DNA from 3 places in the Amycolatopsis sp. NPDC114503 genome. Region 1 is predicted to be linked to each of the others. Evidence: riboswitches for the same ligand, from Rfam matches in the RefSeq annotation. Region 1 holds a riboswitch; each other region holds the start of a gene.

The links. Region 1 has a riboswitch for S-adenosylmethionine ahead of thrC (threonine synthase). Riboswitches for the same ligand answer to the same signal wherever they lie in the genome.
Region 2: another riboswitch for S-adenosylmethionine. It lies ahead of ACZ7OI_RS25110 (methionine ABC transporter ATP-binding protein); the one in region 1 lies ahead of thrC (threonine synthase).
Region 3: another riboswitch for S-adenosylmethionine. It lies ahead of ACZ7OI_RS18900 (aminotransferase class V-fold PLP-dependent enzyme); the one in region 1 lies ahead of thrC (threonine synthase).

Annotation. Positions count from the first base shown of each region.
Region 1 is NZ_JBVKDT010000004.1:801,898-808,571, forward strand. It holds gene lepA (translation elongation factor 4) at 1-401, opposite strand, end outside; gene ACZ7OI_RS20790 (class I SAM-dependent methyltransferase) at 518-1,138, shown strand; gene ACZ7OI_RS20795 (VOC family protein) at 1,135-1,509, opposite strand; gene ACZ7OI_RS20800 (DMT family transporter) at 1,532-2,395, opposite strand; gene rpsT (30S ribosomal protein S20) at 2,790-3,050, shown strand; gene holA (DNA polymerase III subunit delta) at 3,440-4,411, opposite strand; SAM riboswitch class I at 4,543-4,676, shown strand; gene thrC (threonine synthase) at 4,690-5,955, shown strand; gene ACZ7OI_RS20820 (ComEC/Rec2 family competence protein) at 5,980-6,674, opposite strand, start outside.
Region 2 is NZ_JBVKDT010000005.1:711,765-718,438, forward strand. It holds gene ACZ7OI_RS25110 (methionine ABC transporter ATP-binding protein) at 45-1,058, opposite strand; SAM riboswitch class I at 1,274-1,364, opposite strand; gene rsmA (16S rRNA (adenine(1518)-N(6)/adenine(1519)-N(6))-dimethyltransferase RsmA) at 1,941-2,783, opposite strand; gene ACZ7OI_RS25120 (transglycosylase family protein) at 2,876-4,258, opposite strand; gene ACZ7OI_RS25125 (TatD family hydrolase) at 4,686-5,510, opposite strand; gene metG (methionine--tRNA ligase) at 5,800-6,674, opposite strand, start outside.
Region 3 is NZ_JBVKDT010000004.1:374,083-380,756, reverse strand. It holds gene ACZ7OI_RS18920 (amino acid permease) at 1-1,085, shown strand, start outside; gene ACZ7OI_RS18915 (penicillin-binding transpeptidase domain-containing protein) at 1,157-2,815, shown strand; gene ACZ7OI_RS18910 (ArsR/SmtB family transcription factor) at 2,856-3,551, shown strand; gene ACZ7OI_RS18905 (potassium/proton antiporter) at 3,652-5,130, shown strand; SAM riboswitch class IV at 5,226-5,340, shown strand; gene ACZ7OI_RS18900 (aminotransferase class V-fold PLP-dependent enzyme) at 5,381-6,674, shown strand, end outside.

The sequences.
Region 1 (6,674 bases):
TCGAGCGCGAGGTACAGGTTCGCGAGCGTCTGCGCCTCGATCCCCTGCGCGGCGTCGACCAGCAGGATCGCGCCCTCGCACGCCTCGAGCGCCCGCGAGACCTCGTAGGTGAAGTCGACGTGGCCGGGCGTGTCGATCAGGTGCAGGACGTGGTCCTGCCCGTCGACCTGCCACGGCAGCCGCACGTTCTGGGCTTTGATCGTGATGCCGCGTTCCCGCTCGATGTCCATGCGGTCGAGGTACTGCGCGCGCATGGCTCGCTCCTCGACGACGCCGGTGAGCTGCAGCATCCGGTCCGCCAGCGTCGACTTGCCGTGGTCGATGTGGGCGATGATGCAGAAGTTGCGGATCAACTCCGGCGGCGTGAAGGTGGTGTCGGCGAACGTCTTGGGCGCTGTCACTCGGGCTGTCCTCGGGATGGTGGGGGATGTCCGTACCCCATCGTCCCATGGACCTCCGGGTGCGGGTGGGGGTCATCCCCGATGCGGCCCCGCGCGTCTCGTGATGACCTCGAAGCATGACCACTTCACCCTCCCCCTCGCCGCCCGGCCCCGGCGCCCTCAGTGCCTTCGATGCCGCGCTCGACCGGGCTTTCGGCCACCCCAGCGGCCTGCTGGGCAGGCTCGGCGGCAAGCTGATGGCGGTCAGCAACGCCGCGACCGAGCACCGCGTCGTCGGCCTCGCCCGCCTCGAACCCGACGAGACCGTTCTCGTCATCGGCCCTGGTCCGGGGGTCGGCCTCGACGCGGCGAGCGAACTCGCCGGCGAGGTGATCGGCGTCGAACCCTCGCCTCAGATGCGAGACCTCTGCACGGACCGCTGCGGCGACCGCGCCGAAGTGCGCGCGGGCAGCGCGGCTCGGACTGGCTGCGCGGACGCGTCGGCGGACGTCGTGCTGACCGTGAACAACGTCCAGCTTTGGGAAGACCGCGCGGCGGGCTTCGCCGAGCTGTTCCGGGTGCTGCGGCCAGGCGGACGTCTGCTGCTCTCGGCGCACGAGAAATGGCTCCCGGTGACGCGGCACGAACTGGCCGACGAGGCCGCCGCAGCGGGATTCACCGACCTGCAGACCTGGACCTGGGACCCTCCGGGGTTCGCCGCGCTCGCGGCCCAGCTTCGAGCCGTGAAACCGGGCTAGCGCTTGTCGCGCCGCAACGGGTGGTCCTCCGGGACCTCGACGAGGACGATCCGCAATCCGTCCGGGTCGGCGATCCACGCCTCGTCGGTGCCCCACGGTTCGCGACGAGCCTCGCGCACCGGTTCGACCCCGCGCCCGGCCAATTCGGCCAGGGTCGCCGGGAGATCGCGGACCTGCAGGAACAGATTGACGTCCGGCCCCGGCCCTTCTTCGCCGGTTCCGACCACTTCGATCGAGCCGCCGCCGGCGAAAAACCGGGTGCCGCCAGGGAACTCGCGCTCGATCGCGAGGCCGAGCGCGTCGCGATAGAACGCGGTCGACACCTCGTGGTCGCGAGGGTGGATCAGCATCCGGCTGCTCAGTACGTCCATGGCTCCTGCCTACCCGAGCCGCTCAGGCGACCGCAATCGCAGCGATCCCGGCCAGCACCACCAGCGATCCGGCAAGCCGCCGCACCGCGTTGCGCTCGCGGAGCACGAGCCAGGCGGCGACCCCGCCGAAGACGATCGACAGTTCGCGCGCCGGAGCGACGAGGCTGACCGGCGCGATCCGCAAGGCGTACAGGACCAGCAGGTAGCTGGCGGGCGAGGCCAGCCCGACGATCAGCACCTCGCGCCGATGATCGCGCCACAGCCGCTTGATCTCGGAGCGACCGCGGGCGGCAGCCGGCGCGAGCAGGATGCTCTGGCCGATCGCGCCGCCGCCGAAATAGACGAGCGGGGGCACGCCGAGCGACGTGACCGAATGCGCGTCCCAAATCGTGTAAGCCGCGATGACCGTTCCGGTGGCGACGCCGTAGAACACCCCGGCGCGACGAGCCTTGGCGTCGCCGGTGCTGCCGCCGAGACTGATCACCAGGACGCCCGCGACGACGAGGAAGGCACCGACCAGCCCGAGCACGCCCGGCCGTTCGCCCAGGACCGTGACGGCCACGAGCACCGACACCAGCGGACCGGTGCCGCGGGCCAGCGGGTAGACGATCGACAGGTCGCCGACCTCGTAGCCGCGCTGCAGCACGGTCCCGTACACCACGTGCAGGACCGCGGTGACCAGCGCGGCGAGCAGCCAAGTCCATTGTGGACGTTCCGGTTCGACGGCCAGCGCGACCGCGATCACCGGGAGCATCGCCGCCGCGGAAACCGTGTAGTACAGCCAGACGAACCGCGGCCCGCCGCCGGAAACCCGTTTGGCGGCGAGGTTCCACACGGCGTGCACGACCGCGGCGACGAGGACCATGGCGAGAGCAGTGGTGTTCATCCGGGACCCTTTCAGGTTTTCAGCGCACGCCGAAGACCGGGTCCTCCAGGCTTTTGTCCCGTCAGATGAACGGCAGGGCTCGGTGTCCCGCCGAAGGTGCCGCTCGGACCAGGCCCGCCCGCCCTCGTTGTCTTCGCGACCCGCTCTGCGGGACCACGGGCAGGCGACGGAACCCTAGGCACTACCGAGATCCACCGTAACCGAGCCGTCGGCGGGATGCCGAGCGGTTTCCCGGCTCCGGGGTCCGCGCCGGGGCCGCGAGCAGGGCTGTTAAGATTTTCGACTGTTGCCGTGCGGCATTCCGTCAGGGAGGAAACCCGGCCGCCCCTCGGGGCAGGCCTGGAGCCACACAGACGCGGCAGCGACCTTCACCGAGTGAAAGAGGAACGCCTCCATGGCCAACATCAAGTCGCAGGTCAAGCGCATCGACACCAACGAGAAGGCGCGGCAGCGCAACCTGGCGATCCGGTCCTCGGTGAAGACCGCGATCCGCAAGTTCCGCGAGGCCGCCGAAGCCGGTGACAAGGACAAGGCCCTCGAACTGCAGCGCGACGCCGCTCGCAAGCTCGACAAGGCCGTCACCAAGGGCGTCATCCACGCCAACCAGGCCGCGAACAAGAAGTCGGCTCTCGCGAAGCGCGCGAACCAGCTCTGAGCGCAGTCTTTCCGGAAGGCCCGGCGGCTTCGGCTGCCGGGCCTTTTCCGTGCGCTGGGGTCTTCGGTGTGCTGGGGTCTTCGGTGTCCCGGGGCTTCCGTGTCCCGGGGCCTTCCGCGTCCCGGAGTCTTCCGCGTCCCGGAGTCTTCCGCGTCCCGGAGTCTTCCGCGTCCCGGAGTCTTCCGCGTCCCGGAGTCTTCCGCGTCCCGGGGGTCGCGGATCGGCTCGGCCCGGGGGTCGCGGATCGGCTCGGCCCGGGCGACAGGGCGACGGCTGCCCGCGACCCTCAGCCGGTGGTCGTCACGGCGTCCAGCGGAACTCCCGTCTCGTCACGGCGTCCAGCGGAACCCCCGTCAGCAGCCGGTCAGGGGCCGCCTGTCACCTGAGCGTCAGCGGTTCTCCTTGGCCGCGACCACCTCGAGGACCGCGCGCTGCAGAGCGTAGTTCGCATCGGCCGCCGCGCCCTTGACCTCGGCGTTCAGCCGCGCCACGACGCGCATCGCGGTCGCCAGGCCGTCCGGGCCCCAGCCGCGCGACTGGCCCTGCGCCTTGCGGATCTTCCACGGCGGCATGCCGAGTTCGCCCGCCATCTGGTTCGGGTTGCCCCGGCCGGCCGCGGACACGCGCGCGATCGTGCGGACCGCGTCGGCCAGCGCGTCGGCAATCAGGACGTGCGGGACGCCCAGCTGCATCGCCCACTGCAGCGACTCCATCGCGGCCGCCCGGTCGCCCGCGACGGCCTTCTCCGCGACCGCGAAGCCGGTCACGTCGGCGCGTCCGGTGTGGTAGCGGCGGACCGCCTGCTCGTCGATGGCTCCCCCGGTGTCGGCGACCAGCTGCGTCGCCGCCGAGGACAGTTCGCGCAGGTCCGAGCCGACCGAGTCGAGCAGCGCCAGCAGGCCCGCGCCGTCGATCTTGCCGCCCGCGCGGCGCACCTCGTTGCGGACGAACGCCTCGCGCTCGGCCGGTTTGGTGAGCTTCGGGCATTCGGTGATTTCCGCGCCCGCTTTTTTCAACGCGCCCGGCAGCGCTTTCGCGGCCTTGCTCCGCCCGCCGCCGCTGTGCACGACCACGAGGACGATGCCGTCGGCCGGAGCCTTCACGTACGCCAGGACAGCGTCGGACAGCTCCTGCGAGATGTCCTGCGCCGACTCGAGAACGATCACGCGCCCCTCGGCGAACAACGACGGGCTGACCAGCTCGGCCAGGACAGGCGGTGTGAGATCGGACACCCGCGTCCGCGTGAGGTCCGCCGTCGGGTCCGCGGCCTTGGCCGCGTCGAGGGACGCTCGCACAGCCCGTTCGATGAGCAGTTCTTCCTCGCCCGTGACGAGGTGCAGCGGCGCGGGTGCGGTGGTCACCTCGCCATCTTCTCACCCGGCCGCCGGGCCGTCCGCCCCGGTGATGTGGGCCGCCTCCGTGGCACGAGCTGATCGGGATGTCGTACGGTGTAGGCGAGGACGCGCCCACCCGCGCTCCGACAATCGAATACCGCTCATCCAGAGGGGCAGAGGGAACGGCCCGACGAAGCCCCGGCAACCGGCGTACAGCCTGTCATCCCGCGATCGCGGGGTAGCTGACGACCACGGTGCCAATTCCGGCCCGCTTCGGCGGGACAGATGAGGAAAGGAACCTCGCGATGACTGCAGCCCTCACCGCCACCTCCGCCAACAAGACGATCGACCTCGGTCCGGCCGTCGAACTGGTGTCGAAGGAAGAAGGGCACCGGCAGCCGCTCGCTCCGGAATTCGTCTCCGCCGAAGACTTCTCGCCGCTCGAGGTCGCCTACGACTTCGGCCGCGTCCGCCGCGAGGACATCGAAGCGGGCCCGCGCAACATCTGGCGTTACAAGAAACTCCTTCCCGTCCCCTCGACCGTCGAGGAGACCCCGAACACCGAACCCGGCTGTACCCGGCTCGTGCGCGCCGACCGGCTCGCGAAGGAGCTCGGCCTCAAGAGCCTGTGGGTCAAGGACGACACCGGCAACCCGACGCACTCGTTCAAGGACCGCGTGGTCGCCGTCGCGCTCGCCGCGGCCCGCGAGTTCGGCTTCGAGGTCCTCGCGTGTCCCTCGACCGGCAACCTGGCCAACGCGACCGCCGCCGCCGCGGCGCGCGCCGGCTGGCGGTCGGTCGTGCTGATCCCGAAGAACCTCGAGCGCGCGAAGATCCTCACCACCGCGGTCTACGACGGCGACCTGATCGCCGTCGACGGCAACTACGACGACGTGAACCGGCTCGCCACCGAACTGGCCGGCGAGCACCCGAAGTGGGCGTTCGTGAACGTGAACGTCCGCCCGTACTACTCCGAGGGCTCGAAGACGCTCGCCTACGAGGTCGCCGAGCAGCTCGGCTGGCGCATTCCCGAGCAGATCGTCGTGCCGATCGCCTCCGGTTCCCAGCTCACCAAGGTGGACAAGGGTTTCCGCGAGCTGGGCCAGCTCGGCCTCGTGGACGCCAGCCCGTACAAGGTGTTCGGCGCACAGGCCACCGGCTGCTCGCCGGTCTCCACCGCGTACCGCAACGGCCACGACGTGGTCCAGCCGGTGAAGCCGGACACCATCGCCCGCTCGCTCGCGATCGGCAACCCGGCCGACGGCCCGTACGTGCTCGACGTGGTCAACCGCACCGGCGGCGCGATCGAGGACGTCACCGACGAAGAGGTCGTCGAAGGCATCCGGCTGCTCGCGCGCACCGAAGGCATCTTCACCGAGACCGCGGGCGGCGTCACCGTGGCGACCGCGAAGAAGCTCGTCGAAAGCGGCAAGCTCGACCCGGACGCCGAAACCGTCCTCCTCATCACCGGCGACGGCCTGAAGACCCTCGACGCGGTCGAGAACCACATCGGCCCGAAGGCCACCGTGCCGCCGTCGGCCGCGGCCGTCGCCAAGGCGCTCGGCTATTGACCCGCCGGCCCGGGGTCCGCCGCCCTACCGCGGCGGACCCCGCGGCTCGCCCCGGCGCGCGACCGCCGGTCCGCTTCCGGCGGGCAGAACGGCGGTGTCGCCGTCGATATCGGTCCGGGTGACCAGTACTCCCATCGTGCCGAGAACGTCCACTGTGGACTTGCTCGGATGTCCGTATCCGTTGCCCGCGCCGACACTGATCAGCGCCGTGCGCGGCCGCACCGCCGCGAGAAACTGCGGCAGCGAATACCTCGAGCCGTGATGCGGCACCTTCAGCACATCGGCCCGCAGGTCGACGCCCTCCGCGAGCAGATCAGCTTGCGCGGCCAGTTCCACGTCTCCGGTCAGCAAGACCCGGCCGGCCGAGGTGCCGGCGCGCATGACCACCGAACTGTTGTTGATCATCGTGCCGTCCTGCAAGGCAGGTGACCGAGTGGTGGCGTAGCGCGGACCCAGTACGTCCAGCGACAATCCCGGCCATTCCAGCCGTTGCCCCTCGCTCAACTGCACGAGCGGCACGCCACGACGCCGCGCCTCGCCGGAAACCGACTGCCACGCCCACGCCGGAGCACGTCCGGGCCCTACCGCGATCGCACCTACCGCCCGTCCGTCGAATACCGAGGCGAGGCCTCCGATGTGGTCCGCGTGCAGGTGGCTCAGCACGAGCAGCGGCACCCGTTCGACGCCCAGCCTCCGCAAGCATTCGTCGACCGGCCCCG
Region 2 (6,674 bases), on a different contig from region 1:
CCATCAAACACAGCCGTCACCAATCAAGCAGCAACCACACCCTGTCAAGCCGCAACCACACCCTGCGGCCCCCGAGCCACCTGACTCACGTGCGCCCCCCGATCAGCGATCCACGACAGCGCCGCGTCAGCTCGTTCGCCCCGCACCCCGAGCCGGAAGCGAGCGATCGGAGTGTCCCCGATCCGAGTGAGGCCACCACCAATGGTGGCGAGTTCCACGTCGAACCGGCTGGCCGCCTCAGGCAGCAACGCGCCCACCGACGCAAACCCGATCAGCACAACGTCGACCGCGCGGTCGTACTTCGCGGCCTGGGTGCGCGAGGTCTCGATCGACGGCAGCACCGCCTGCGCGGTCCAGCTGTCCGGCGTCGAGATCAGGTCGAGCACCGTGCCGCGTTCGACGATCGCGCCGTTGTCGAGGACCGCGACGTCGTCGCAGACCCGGCGGACGACGTCGGCGTCCGGCGTGGTGACGACGACCGTCACGCCCAGTTCGGCGCGCGCCCGGTCGAGCACGGCCAGCACCGCGCCGGCGTCCTCGGCCGAGACCCCGGCGGTCGGGTCGTCGGCGAGCAGCACGGCCGGTCCGGCGGCGAGCGCCTTCGCGACCGCGACCCGGCGGAGCTGGCCTTCGGTGAGCTCTTCCGGCTTCTGCGCGGCGCGCGGGGTGAGGCCGACCAGGTCGAGCAGCGAGCCGACCCGGCTGCGCCGCTGCGGGCCGTCGACGCCGAGCTGTTCCAGCGGGCTGGCGATGTTGCCCGCGATGGTGCGCTCGGCGAGCAGCTCCGGCTTGGTCCCGACGACACCGAGTTGGCGGCGGATCTCCCGCAGCCGCTTGCCGTCGAGCGTCGCGGTGTTGAGGCCGTCGAGCCGCACGACACCGCGGTCGGGGCGCTCCTGCAGCGCGATGCAACGGGCGAGGGTCGACTTGCCGGAACCGGACGGACCCACGATTCCGAACAGCGAGCCGGCTTGCACGTCAACGCTCACGTCGCGCAGCGCGGCGACGCGATTTCCGTGGAAGGGAAAGGACTTGGACACGTTTTCGACAGTGATCACGAAAGGGCTCCAGGCAAAACGAGGCGCAGCGCCGCTTCCGGGCGCGCCAGGCGTCATCGAATTACCGTCCACAGTGGACGGCGCAAGAAACTACAGAGAAAAGATCAGGCGATGACCATGGAGCGTTGACACGCACATACCGAGCGGCGACCTTCGTCGACTACGCGCCGGCGGGTCAGCAGGAGCGGGCGGGTGACCCTCTTCATCGAAAACAGCCTCCATCGGTCCTGGCGGTAGCACCTGCCCTGCGGAGGGTGGTTGCTGCGACTTCGGCGAGCCAGGTCTCTCAGTCGCTCGGGATGGACGCTTTCGAGTAAAGCCGATCCCATTGGCTGAACGCAAGCGCGTTGGTGCAGATCACACGTCTGGTGGTGCCCGCATACCGGAACACCGCGTCCAAGACCCGGAAACCCGGAACCTCGGTCGCCGAACAGTGCTTCGACCTGGGAAACCCTCGCCCCAGTGGCCGGTCGCGAACCAGTTCGTTCCACTGTGGACGATCAAGGATCTTTGTGGAACAACAGTTTTCTCGTTGTCAAGTGACCGGCGCCCGCGGACTGCAACGCCGGATTCGCGAGGTCCGCGACCGAGTCGAGATAGGTCAGTGAAGCGAAGCACCTCGAACCGGCGTCCCTGAACAATCCGGCCCAGGGAGCAATCAGACTCCCCCGAATGCCAAGGCTCTGACGAGCCGACCGTCACAGGTAACCGGCCATCTCGGCCGCAATCGCACGATCACCGAAAGTAGCTGGCTGCCCCGGAATGCCCACGATCAGCGACGACGCAAGGTCATCAGGCCACCCAGCGAAATCAAGGCCCGCATCCGGAATACCCGCCGCGCCGCCGCAGTTGGACGTCACAAGCGAGCGACGTGGGAGGGGGTCAGTTTGCGGCAGCCGCAATCCGCGCGAACGCGTGCACGTCGAGCTGTTCCCCGCGCGTCTTCGGGTCGATCCCCGCTTGGACTAGCAACTCACCGGCCCGCTCGGCGGAACCGGCCCATCCGGCCAGCGCGGCCCGCAAAGTCTTGCGCCGCTGCGAAAACGCCGCGTCGACCACCGCGAACAACCGCGCGCGATCCACTCCGGAAACCGGGTCGGTCCGGGTGAACGACACCAGTGCGGAATCGACGTTCGGCACCGGCCAGAACACCGCTCGCGGCACCGCGGCGACCTTGCGCGCCGGTCCGTACCAAGCGAGCTTCACGCTCGGCACGCCGTAAGTCCGGCTGCCCGGCCCGGCCGCCATCCGATCGGCGACCTCGGTCTGGACCATCACGAGCCCGCTGCGCAGCGACGGCAGTTCGGCCAGCAGATGCAGCACCACCGGCACCGCGACGTTGTAGGGCAGGTTCGCCACGATCGACACCGGCTCAGCCGGCAGATCGGCAGCCCGCACCCGCAGCGCGTCGGCTCCGACGACGGTCAGCCGCTCCGCTGCCTCCGGGGCGCGCTCGGCGACAGTGCGAGGCAGGCGGGCGGCCAGCACCGGATCGATCTCCACGGCGACGACCTGAGCGCCAGCGGCGAGCAGGCCGAGCGTCAGCGACCCGAGACCGGGCCCGACCTCCAGCACGACGTCCCCCGGCCGCACGCCGCCGAGTTCGACGATGCGGCGGACCGTGTTGGGGTCGTGCACGAAGTTCTGCCCGAGCTTCTTCGTGGGCCGGACGTCGAGTTCGTCGGCCAGCCCGCGGATTTCGACAGGCCCCAGCAGTTCCACCACCGGACGAGCCTACCCAGCGCCGCGGGGCGCACGAAAAACAGGCGGCCGGGAGCGCGAAGCTCCCGGCCGCCTGCTGGAAATTCCGATGCCGCTCAGGCCTTGTAGCCGCAGCCCCAGGCGCTGTAGCCGCCGCGAGCGTCGCGCACCTTCTCGGCGGTCGCGATCTGCTGCTCACGGGTGGCCTTGTCGGCCGTCGGGGCGTACTGCGTGCCGCCGTAAGCCGCCCAGGTCTGCTTGTCGAACTGGAGGCCGCCGTAGTAGCCGTTGCCGGTGTTGATGGACCAGTTGCCGCCCGACTCGCACTGCGCGATCCGGTCCCACACGCCGGTGTCGCCGATGGCCGGGGCCGGCGGCTTCTTGGTGCCGACCTTGATGATCTTGGCCTTGGCCTCGACCAGGGTCTTCTCCGAGACCTGCTCGCGCGAGATCTCTTCGCCGTTCTTCTTCGTGACCTTGTAGGTCACCAGCTTCTTGCCCGGCGTGCCCGGGTCCTCGACGCTCTGCTGGCCCTGCAGCTGCGTCGGGTCGTCGACCTTCTGCACCTCGGGGTCGATGGTCTCTTCCTGGTTGACCATCGACACGCCCATGCGGCTGACGTGGACCTCGGCGCCGTTCTTCAGGCTGACGTCGAGGCCGCCGTCGATCGCGTCGTCCGGGCCGAGGTTCAGCTTCAGGTCGGAGGCGAGCTCCTTGGTGGTCACCGCGTTGGTGCTCACCTGGCGGGGCGCGTTGGTGCCGTCGAAAAGCGTGATGTGCTTGAGGGTCTTGACCTGGACGGTCGACCCCTCGAGCGGAAGGTCGCCGGTCTGCGGCATCGACGTCCACGCGCCCTGGGAGAGCATGCTGCCCATGCCGAGCTGGTTCATCGCCTCGCCGAGCGTGGTCGCCCGGACCCAGGAGGGCCGCGACACGCCGTCCACGACGAGGTTCAGCTGACGGCCGCGCTCGAGCTTGATGACGCCGCCGTCGCCGACCGCCGCCTGCGGCGAGGGCGAAAGCGCGTCGTGCTCGCCGACCGACAGGCCCGCGTCCTTGAGGACGTCGCCGACGGTGCCGCCGTAGCTGTGCACGGTCTGCTGGTGGCCGTCGACGTCGACGGTGATGCTCTTGTTCATCGCGAGCGCCGCCGCGCCGCCACCGCCGACGGTGACCAGCAGCGAAAGCACCGCGCCCTTGAGGAAGCGGCGCTTCCAGGTCTTGGTCGCCTCGCGCAGCCCTTCCTCGACCGCGGCCTTCTTGGCCTGCGGGGAGGCGGTGCGGTCTTCCTCGACCTCGTCCGGGAGGACGAGCGGCGGAAGCATCGTGGTTTCCGCGTTGATGAGGCGGATCAGCTCGTCGACGTCGACGTCGATTTCCGACATCAGCATGTCGGCGTCCGGGCCCAGCGCGGCGAGCACGTCCTGCTCGGTCACGCGGAGCTCGTCGGAGAAGTCAAGCTGCCCGTACGCGGTGTCTTCGAGCTCGCGGTCGAGCACGGCCACCGAGGACGCGGAGGAGGAAAAATACGCCGAACCCGCGTCAAGACGCGTGTCATCCTGCCGACTACCAGTCACCGGGTCGTTCCCTTTCCCAAGACATCGCGCGTGTTTCGCGCGTCGCCCTTCGTTCGCGACGCACCCTCAGGCGCGCCTCTCAAGTCCGACACCCCCAGCCAGCGCCATCGTCACGGTCCCAGGTCGTACCAACCCCGGTTCCGCTTCCCCGACGTGCACTGACGTGACTGGTGGGCGTATCAGCCGGCTCCGCTGCGCAGAACCGACCGGCACGATCACGGGACAGTAACGGGTGTTGGCAGGTTGCGCAAACACCCCCCGGAGTGTCGTGACTTGCGTCACTCATCAGGTGGACGAATGCGCGGTCTCGAATGTCGCAATCCGTGCAAGCCGTTGTGACACTGAGGAATCAGACGGGCAGCCGGTATGCGCGTTCGGCAGTGGTCCGGACCGCTTCGGCCACCTCGTGGACCGCCTCGCCGCGCAGTTGGGCGAGGAAGCGGACGGTGTAAGCGGTGCAATACGGCTCGTTCGGCCGCCCACGGTAGGGATGAGGCGTCAGAAACGGCGCGTCCGTCTCGGCGAGGAACTGCCCGCGCGGCACGATGCGCGCGGCCTCGTGCAGCCCGCGCGCGTTCTTAAAGGTGACCGTGCCGGCGAAGGACAGGATGTAGCCCTTGTCGATACAACGGCGCGCGATGTGCTCGTCGCCAGAGAAGCAGTGGAAGACGACCGTCTCGGGCGCGCCTTCCTCGTCGAGGATGCGAAGCACGTCCTCGTGCGCGTCGCGGTCGTGGATCATCAGCGCCTTGCCGAGCCGCTTCGCGAGGTCGATGTGCCAGCGGAAGGCAACCTGCTGCGCATCGTGCGGCGAGTAGTCCCAGTAGTAATCGAGACCGGTCTCGCCGACCGCGACCACCCGGTCCCCCTGCGCCAGACGCTCCACTTCGGACTGTTCGGCAGGCCCGAATTCCTTGGTGCGCGTGGGATGGATGGCCACAGCCGCGAAGACCCGCGAGTCCCAGGTGGACGCTTCGGTGGCCCAACGAGCGGCCGCAAGATCGTCCGCGACCGTGACAACACGCGCGACGCCAGCCCGCTCCGCCCGGTCAACCATCTCCGCGACATCAGCCGCGGTCTTGGCTCCGCATGCGTCGAGATGAGTGTGCGCGTCGACCACCGTCACCGGCAGCCGGTCGGGGATCGGGGGAAGTTCGCGCTTTTCGTCACTCATAACCCCAAAGCTACTGCGCCCCCTCCCCCGGACGCTGTGAGGGGAACCCTGACGGACTCAGATTCCCCCAGGGTTCCCCTCACAGCCCTAAACCGCCACCGGCGCACCCAACCCACCAGCGCACCCACACCACCCCCGCACCCCGATACGAAGCCAAAAACGCGGACGGCGGGTGCTTGTCAAGGCATCTTTCCCGCCTTGACAAGCACCCGCCGTCCGTCATCACAATGGGCTTCGGGGTGCCCCTACTAAACAGGGCGCAATGTCGCCGCCAGGCGACGAGCAGACCTCAGTCAGTCACAATCGGGGCCCACTCCGGCCCGGTCTCGCCGAGCTTCGGGTCCAGCTTCGTGAACAGCGGCGTCGGCTTCTCCAACGGCCGCCCGACCTCGATCGGCTTCGACTCCCACTTCGCCTGCTCGCTCTTGTAGTCGCCGGTGAGGATCGGGTTGATCCGGTCCGGCACGTCGAGGTCCTCGACCTCCTGCAACTCAGGCTGCGCAGCCCAAACCCCGGTCCCGCCCAGCGCCTCGTGCACCTTCTGCGCCGAATGCGGCAAGAACGGCGTCAGCAAGGTATTGGCATCACTGACCACCTGCAACGCCGTGTGCAACACCGCATCCCGCCGATCCGGATCCTCCTTGAGCTTCCAAGGCTCCTGATCCGACAGATACCGGTTAGCCGCCGTGACCACCCGCATCGCCTCAGCCGCGGCCAGCTTGAACCGCGACCGAGCAAGATGCCCGCCCGCCGTATCGAACGCCTGCCGCGACAGCGCCTTCAACTCCTCGTCCGCGGGCGCAGGCGCGGTCGGAGCAGGAATCGCCCCATTGTTCTTGTGCGCCATCGAAATCGACCGGTTGACGAGGTTCCCCCACTCGTTGGCCAGCTCGAAGTTGGTCCGCCGGACGAACTCGTCCCACGTGAAGTCCGTGTCCTGAGTCTCCGGACCGGCCACCGAGATGAAGTACCGCAGCGCGTCCGGCCCGAACTCCCGCAGGAAGTCGTGCACGTAAATGACCGTGCCCCGGGAAGTGGAGAACTTCGACCCGCTCATCGTGAGGAACTCGCTGGACACGATCTCGTCCGGCAGGTGCAGCTTGCCGTACTTGCCGGCCTCGCCGCCGCGATCGCCGTCGCCGTTCTGGCCGAGCAGCAGCGCGG
Region 3 (6,674 bases), 430 kb from region 1:
GGGCCGCGCTGGTCGTCGTGCTCGCCGTCGAGGCCACCGCGGCCGCCATCATCGTCAACGGCTGGCTGCCCGGCATTCCGCAGTGGGCGCTGGTCCTGATCTTCATGGCCGTGCTGACCGCGGTCAACTTCACGGCGGTGTCCCGATTCGGCGAGCTCGAGTTCTGGCTGGCGCTGATCAAGGTCGTGGCGGTCGTGGCCTTCCTGGTCCTCGGGGTGCTCGCCTTCCTCGGCGTGCTCCCGGGAACGTCCTTCGTCGGCGCCGGCAATCTCCTCGGCCACGGCGGTCTGCTGCCCAACGGATGGCAAGGCGTCGGCACCGGTCTGCTCGCCGTCGTCTTCACCTTCGGCGGCCTGGAAGTGGTGACCATCGCCGCCGCGGAGTCCGACGATCCCGCGCACGCCGTCGGCAGGGCGGTCCGCAACGCGGTCGTGCGGATTTCGGTGTTCTACGTCGGTTCCATGCTGGTCATCGTCTCGCTCCTGCCGTGGACGAGCGTCCAGGCCGGGCAGAGCCCGTTCGCCGCGGTGCTCGAACGCATCGGGATCCCGGCGACCGGGCAGATCATGAACGTCGTCATCCTGTTCGCCCTGCTGTCCACGCTGAACACCAACATGTACGGCGCGGCGCGCATGGTGTACTCGCTGGCCCGACGCGGACACGCTCCTCGCGCACTGACCAAAGTGGACCGAAACGGTGTGCCCGTCTTCGCGGTCGCGGCTTCGGTGTTGTTCGGCTTCGTGGCCGTGGCGCTCAACGCGCTCTGGCCGGACACCGTCTTCCAGTACCTGCTCAACGCGGTCGGCTCGGTGCTGCTGATCGTGTGGATCCTGGTCGCCTGCACCCAGTTGCGAGTGCGGCGGCAGCTGGAACGCACCGCGCCGGAGAGCCTGACCGTGCGGATGTGGGGCTTCCCGTATCTGACCTGGGCGACGCTGGCCGCGATGGTCGCGATCCTGGCGGTGTTGCTCGCCGACCACGACGCCAGGATCCAGCTGATCAGCTCGGGCGTGCTGGTCGCGGTCCTGGTCGTGGCCGGGATCTGCTGGCAGCGCGCCCGCCGGAAGGCCGACCAAACTGTATAACGACCTATACAGCGCGGCATTGATCACGAATTTGTCGCGTTCCCCGAGGTAACACCCGGTTCTGTTCCGCGATGGGCAAGCTGAGCCAGGGACGCGGGCGGACCGCGTGGGGCGAGGGGGATGCGACGGTGAGTCCTGCCGGGAAGAAGGGCGTGCTGATCGGGGGCGCGCTGGCCGTGGTCGCGATCGTGGTGGCAGCGGTCGTGCTGCTCGGCGGCGGGGGACCGACGGCGGCCTCGCCGGGTTCGGAGCCGGCGTCGACCGCCGCGGAGCCGAACGACCCGAGCTCGGCAGCCCGCGAGTACCTGCTCGCCTTCGCCACGAAGGACGCTGACACGGCCAGCAAGGCCACCGACGCTCCGACGGACGCCTCTTCCGCGCTTCAGGACGCGTGGGCGATGCTTCGGCCCACGCAGCTGACCGCCAAGCTCGGCGACGTCGGCGCGGCGCAGGGCGACAAGGCCACGGCGGCCTACACCATCACCTGGAACCTCGGCCCTGGCCGCACCTGGACGTACACCGGCAACCTCGGCCTCGTCCAGGCGCAGGGCAAGTGGCGTGTCCACTGGGCGCCGACGGTCCTGCACCCCAAGCTGGAAGCCGGGCAGCGGCTGGCGCTCGCGTCCTCGGACGTGCCGGCGGTGGTCGACCGCGACGGCAAACCGCTCGTCGTGTCCGGCAGCGGCGGGCTGAAACTGGCTGACGACAAGGCGTTCCCGCTGCTCCGTTCGGCGCTCACCGGGCACGGGCAGGCGTCCGAAGCCTTCGCGGTCGAGCGCGTGGACGCTTCGGGCAAGAGCCTGGAGGCGTTGTTCGGAAATCCCGAAGGCGACCACAAACCGGCCGCCACCGGGCTCAGCGTCGCGACGCAGAACGCAGCTCAGGCGGCGGTCGACGGATATCACGGCAAGGCGGTCCTGGTCGCGATCCAGCCGTCTTCCGGCGATCTGCTCGCCGTGGCGCAGAATGCCAGCGTCACCAACGCGGCGTCGGCGTTCAGCGGCCAGTACGCACCGGGTTCGACGTTCAAGATCGTCACCGCGACCGCGGCGCTGGAAGCCGGGCTGGTCACGCCGGATTCCTCGGTGCCGTGCCCGCTGACCGACCGGATCGGCACCCGCACGCTCTCCAACGAGGGATTCGACCTCGGCACGACCACCGTGCACAAGGCGTTCGCGAAGTCCTGCAACACCACGTTCGCCCGGCTCGCGTCGCAGCTGCCCGCCGACGGACTCGCGAAGGCGGCCACCCAGTTCGGCCTCAACGCCGACTTCGGGATCGGCGGCCTGTCCACCGAGCTGGGCCGCGTCGACCCGGCGGCGAATGCGGACGAGCAGGTCGAGGACGGCATCGGCCAGGGAAAGGTGCAGGTCAGCCCGATGGGAGCGGCGGTGATGGCGGCGACCGCGGCGTCCGGGCACGCGGTCGTGCCGCGGCTGTGGGCGGACGGCACCAAGGTCAACACCGGCTACAATCCGCCGCCGTCGTCGGTGCTGTCGGCGTTGCGGCCGATGATGCGCGAGGTCGTCACCGGCGGCACGGCGACCGGGCTGTCGCACTCCGGTTCGGTGTTCGGCAAGACCGGCACCGCGCAGTTCGGCGACGGCGCGGAGGCGCACGGCTGGTTCGTCGGCTACCGCGGCGACCTGGCGTTCGCGGTCTTCCTGGAGGGGGCCAACGACTCCAAACCGGCCGTCTCGCTCGGCGCGAAGTTCCTCGACGCGCTGTAGTTCGGCCGCGGCCGAAGTGTCCCCGCTCTACCGTTGAGGCATGGAAACCGTCGCACTGGCCGAGGTCGCCGCTGTTCTCGCCGACCCGAGCCGCGCGACCATGTGCCTCGCGCTGCTCGACGGCCGCGCCTGGACGGTCGGCGAACTGGCCGCCGCCGCGCGGATCGCGGTTTCGACGGCCAGCGAGCACGTGACGCGATTGGCCGAGGCCGGGTTCGTGGCCCGGGTGAAGCAGGGGCGGCACGCGTACGTGCGGCTTGCGAATCCGCGGGTTGCGGAGTTGATCGAGCATTTGGCGCAGCATGCCGAACTGAAACGGCCGTCCGGGCTGCGGACTTCGTTGCGGGTACAGCGATTGTCCTTCGCGCGCAGTTGTTACGACCATCTGGCCGGGACGCTCGGGGTCGCGTTGCGGGACGGGATGGTCGATCGGGGACTGATCGACGTGTCGGACGGGCTCGCGCTCACCGACGCCGGACGCGAGGTGCTGGCCGATCTCGGCGTGGCGGTGCCGGATCGGCCGCGGCGGCCGCTGCTGCGCGACTGTCTGGATTGGACAGAGCGGCGCGAGCACCTCGCCGGCGCGGTCCCGGCGGCGGTGCTGGAGCGGGCGGTCGAGGCGGGATGGCTGACACGGGACCAGCAGCGCGCGGTCCGGGTTCTGCCGGGCGCGAGGGGGCCGTTCGCCGCGCTCGGTGTCGATCTCGCGACGGTGAGTGCCGCCGAGGCGTCGTAACACACCTGGGTGGTCCCCCGCACCGGTGGTGCGCGGTCGGGAACCGGACACTGCCTCACTATTCTGGACGCCTGCGGGCGACCGGGAGGGAGGCGGGCGAATGGACGAGCTTCCCATGGTGCTGGGCGTCGGCGCGCTGGTTCTGGTCGTCTCGGTCGTCGCGGTGCGGGTGTCCATCCGGCTCGGATTCCCGTCGCTGCTGCTGTATCTCGGGATCGGCGTCGTGCTCGGGGAAGCCGGGTTCGGCATCCGCTTCGACAATCCGGCGCTCACCCAGTCGCTCGGCCTCGCCGCGCTTGTCCTGATCCTCACCGAAGGCGGGCTCACCACGCGCTGGTCCGCGGTGAAACCCTCGCTGGGGCCCGGAATCCTGCTGTCCACAGTGGCCGTGGTGATCAGCATCGCGGTCACCGGCGCGGCATTGCACTGGCTGCTCGGCCTCGACTGGCGCCTCTCCCTGCTGTGGGGCGCGGTTCTCGCGTCCACCGACGCCGCGGCGGTGTTTTCCGTGCTGCGCACGGCCGGGGTCGGGAAACGGCTCGTCGGCGCGCTGGAACTGGAATCCGGCATCAACGACGCGCCTGCCTACATCGCGGTCGTCGTGCTCGCGTCCGGCGAAGCGGTCGATTGGTCACTGCCGCTGCTGGTGGTCTACGAACTGCTCACCGGTCTCGTGCTCGGCCTCGCGTTCGGCTGGCTGGGCGCGCAGGCGTTGCGCCGGGCGGCGCTCCCGGCGACCGGTCTGTACCCGCTCGCCACGGTGGCGGTGTGCGTGCTCGCGTACTCCTCGGGACAACTCGCGCACGCGTCCGGCCTGCTCGCCACCTACGTCGCTGGCCTGGTACTCGGGAACTCCAAGCTGCCGCACCGGTCGGACACCCTGTCGTTCGCCGAAGGGCTCGGCTGGCTCGCGCAGATCGGCCTGTTCGTGTTGCTCGGCCTGTTCGCGTCGCCGACCCGGCTGCTCGAAACGCTGATTCCGGGTCTGGTCGCGGGCGCCGTGGTCCTGCTGCTCGCCCGGCCGCTGTCGGTGGTCCTGTCGTTGCTGCCGTTCCGTTTGCCGTGGCGGGATCAGGTGTTCCTGTCCTGGGCGGGGCTCCGGGGCGCGGTGCCGATCGTGCTCGCGATGATCCCGCTGTCCGAGGGCGTGCCCGGCGCGCAACGGCTCGTGGACGCGGTTTTCGTGCTCGTCATCGTGCTCACCGTGCTGCAGGGCGCGACGCTCAGTCCGCTCGCGCGGATCCTCGGGCTGGCGAAGGCGACGCAGGCGCAGGAGATCGAGGTCGACGCCGCACCGCTCGACGAGCTTGGCGCGGAACTGCTGCAGGTGCGCATCCAGAAGGGGTCGAAGCTGCACGGCGTGTACCTGTCGGAGCTGCGCCTGCCCGCCGGGGCGACGGTCAGTCTCGTGGTCCGCGGCGGCACTGCCTTCACCCCGCAGAAAACCAGCCGGTTGCAGGTCGAAGACCAGCTTCTGGTGGTCACGACCGCCGCCGACCGCGACGCGACCGAACAGCGCATCCGGGCCGTCGACCGGGCCGGTCGTCTTGCTCGCTGGCACGGGGAATCCGGGGCCTGACCCCTCTGTCCTTTGTGGACACCCGTGTGACCGCTGTCTCAGATCACGGGACGGGGCTGGTTTCGCTCCCCGGTTTTCCGCTATCGTCGGTTTCAGGTCATGAGTGCCAGCGCGAAGCCCCGGCTTGCTGGCCGGCAACCCTCCTACCGCGGTGGGGTGCCCCGGGTGAGGACCAGGCCGGTCGCGCAGCGCGACGGGCAAGCGCGGGCCCCTCGCCGGGGGTCCCCCGGAACGCCGAGGAGGCGCCGTCATGACTCTCGCACTCGACCGGTCCACGGAAACTGTTGCCGCTGTTCCCACTGTTGCCGGTGCGGCGCTGCGGGTGCCGCTGGTGACGGGCGGCGACATCGGTTACGCGAATCTCGATCACGCGGCCAGCGCGCCGTGCCTGGACGCGGTGCGGTCGGCGGTGGACGAGTTTCTTCCCTGGTATGCCAGCGTGCATCGTGGTGCTGGGTTTGCGTCGCAGGTTTCTACTCGGTTGTACGAGCGGACCCGGGGTGTGCTGCGCCGGTTCGTGGATGCTCGCAGCGGTGACTCGGTGATCTTCACGCGCAACACGACTGATGCGTTCAATCTGCTGGCGAAAGCGTTGCCGCGTAAGACTTCTGTGGTTGTTTTCGACAGTGAGCACCATGCCGCGCTGTTGCCGTGGCGGGGGCCGAACGTTCGGCGGGTGCAGTTGCCGCGGACTCGGCTTGCCGCGGTGTCCGTTGTGGACGAAGCGCTGGCGGAATGTCCGCAGGGGCCTCGGTTGGTGGTGGTCGCTGGGGCGTCGAATGTGACTGGCGAGTTGTTGCCGGTGGCGGAGATTGCTGCGGTGGCTCGGAAGCACGGGGCCCGGGTGGCGTTGGACGCGGCTCAGCTCGCGCCGCATCGGCGGATTTCGTTGCGGGAGTTGGATGTCGACTACGTGGCGGTTTCCGGGCACAAGTTGTATGCGCCGTTTGGGGCTGGGGCGTTGGTCGGGCGCAGCGACTGGTTGCGGGCGGCTGAGCCGTATCTCGCCGGTGGTGGGGCGACCAAGCTGGTGACCGAGGAAGCCGTGGTGTGGAACAGCGGTGAGGAGCGGCACGAGGCTGGGTCGCCGAATACCGTTGGGGTGTATGCGCTCGGGGTGGCCTGCGAGCAGTTGGCGGCTCGGTGGGAGGCCGTGGAGGCGCATGAGGCTGCGTTGCTGGAGCGGTTGCGTAAGGGGCTCGAGGGCTTGCCTGGATTTGCTGAGCTGCGGTTCTTTGACGCGCCGGTGGATCGGGTCGGCACGGTGAGTTTTGTGGTCGACGGGTTCGAGCCGGGGTGGTTGGCGGCGGTGCTGTCGGCTGAGTACGGGATCGGGGTGCGGGACGGGGCGTTCTGTGCGCATGTCGCGGCTCGGCGGTTGATTCGGGAGGCCGGGGGCGAGGGGCAGCAGGCGGTTCGGGTGAGCCTGGGGCTGGGGAGTACCGAGGAGCACGTGGATCGGCTGGTGCTGGCGTTGCGGCAGATCGTGGCTCGGGGGGCTCGGTGGGAGTACGCCAAGGTTGACGGGCGGTGGGGGCCGGTGG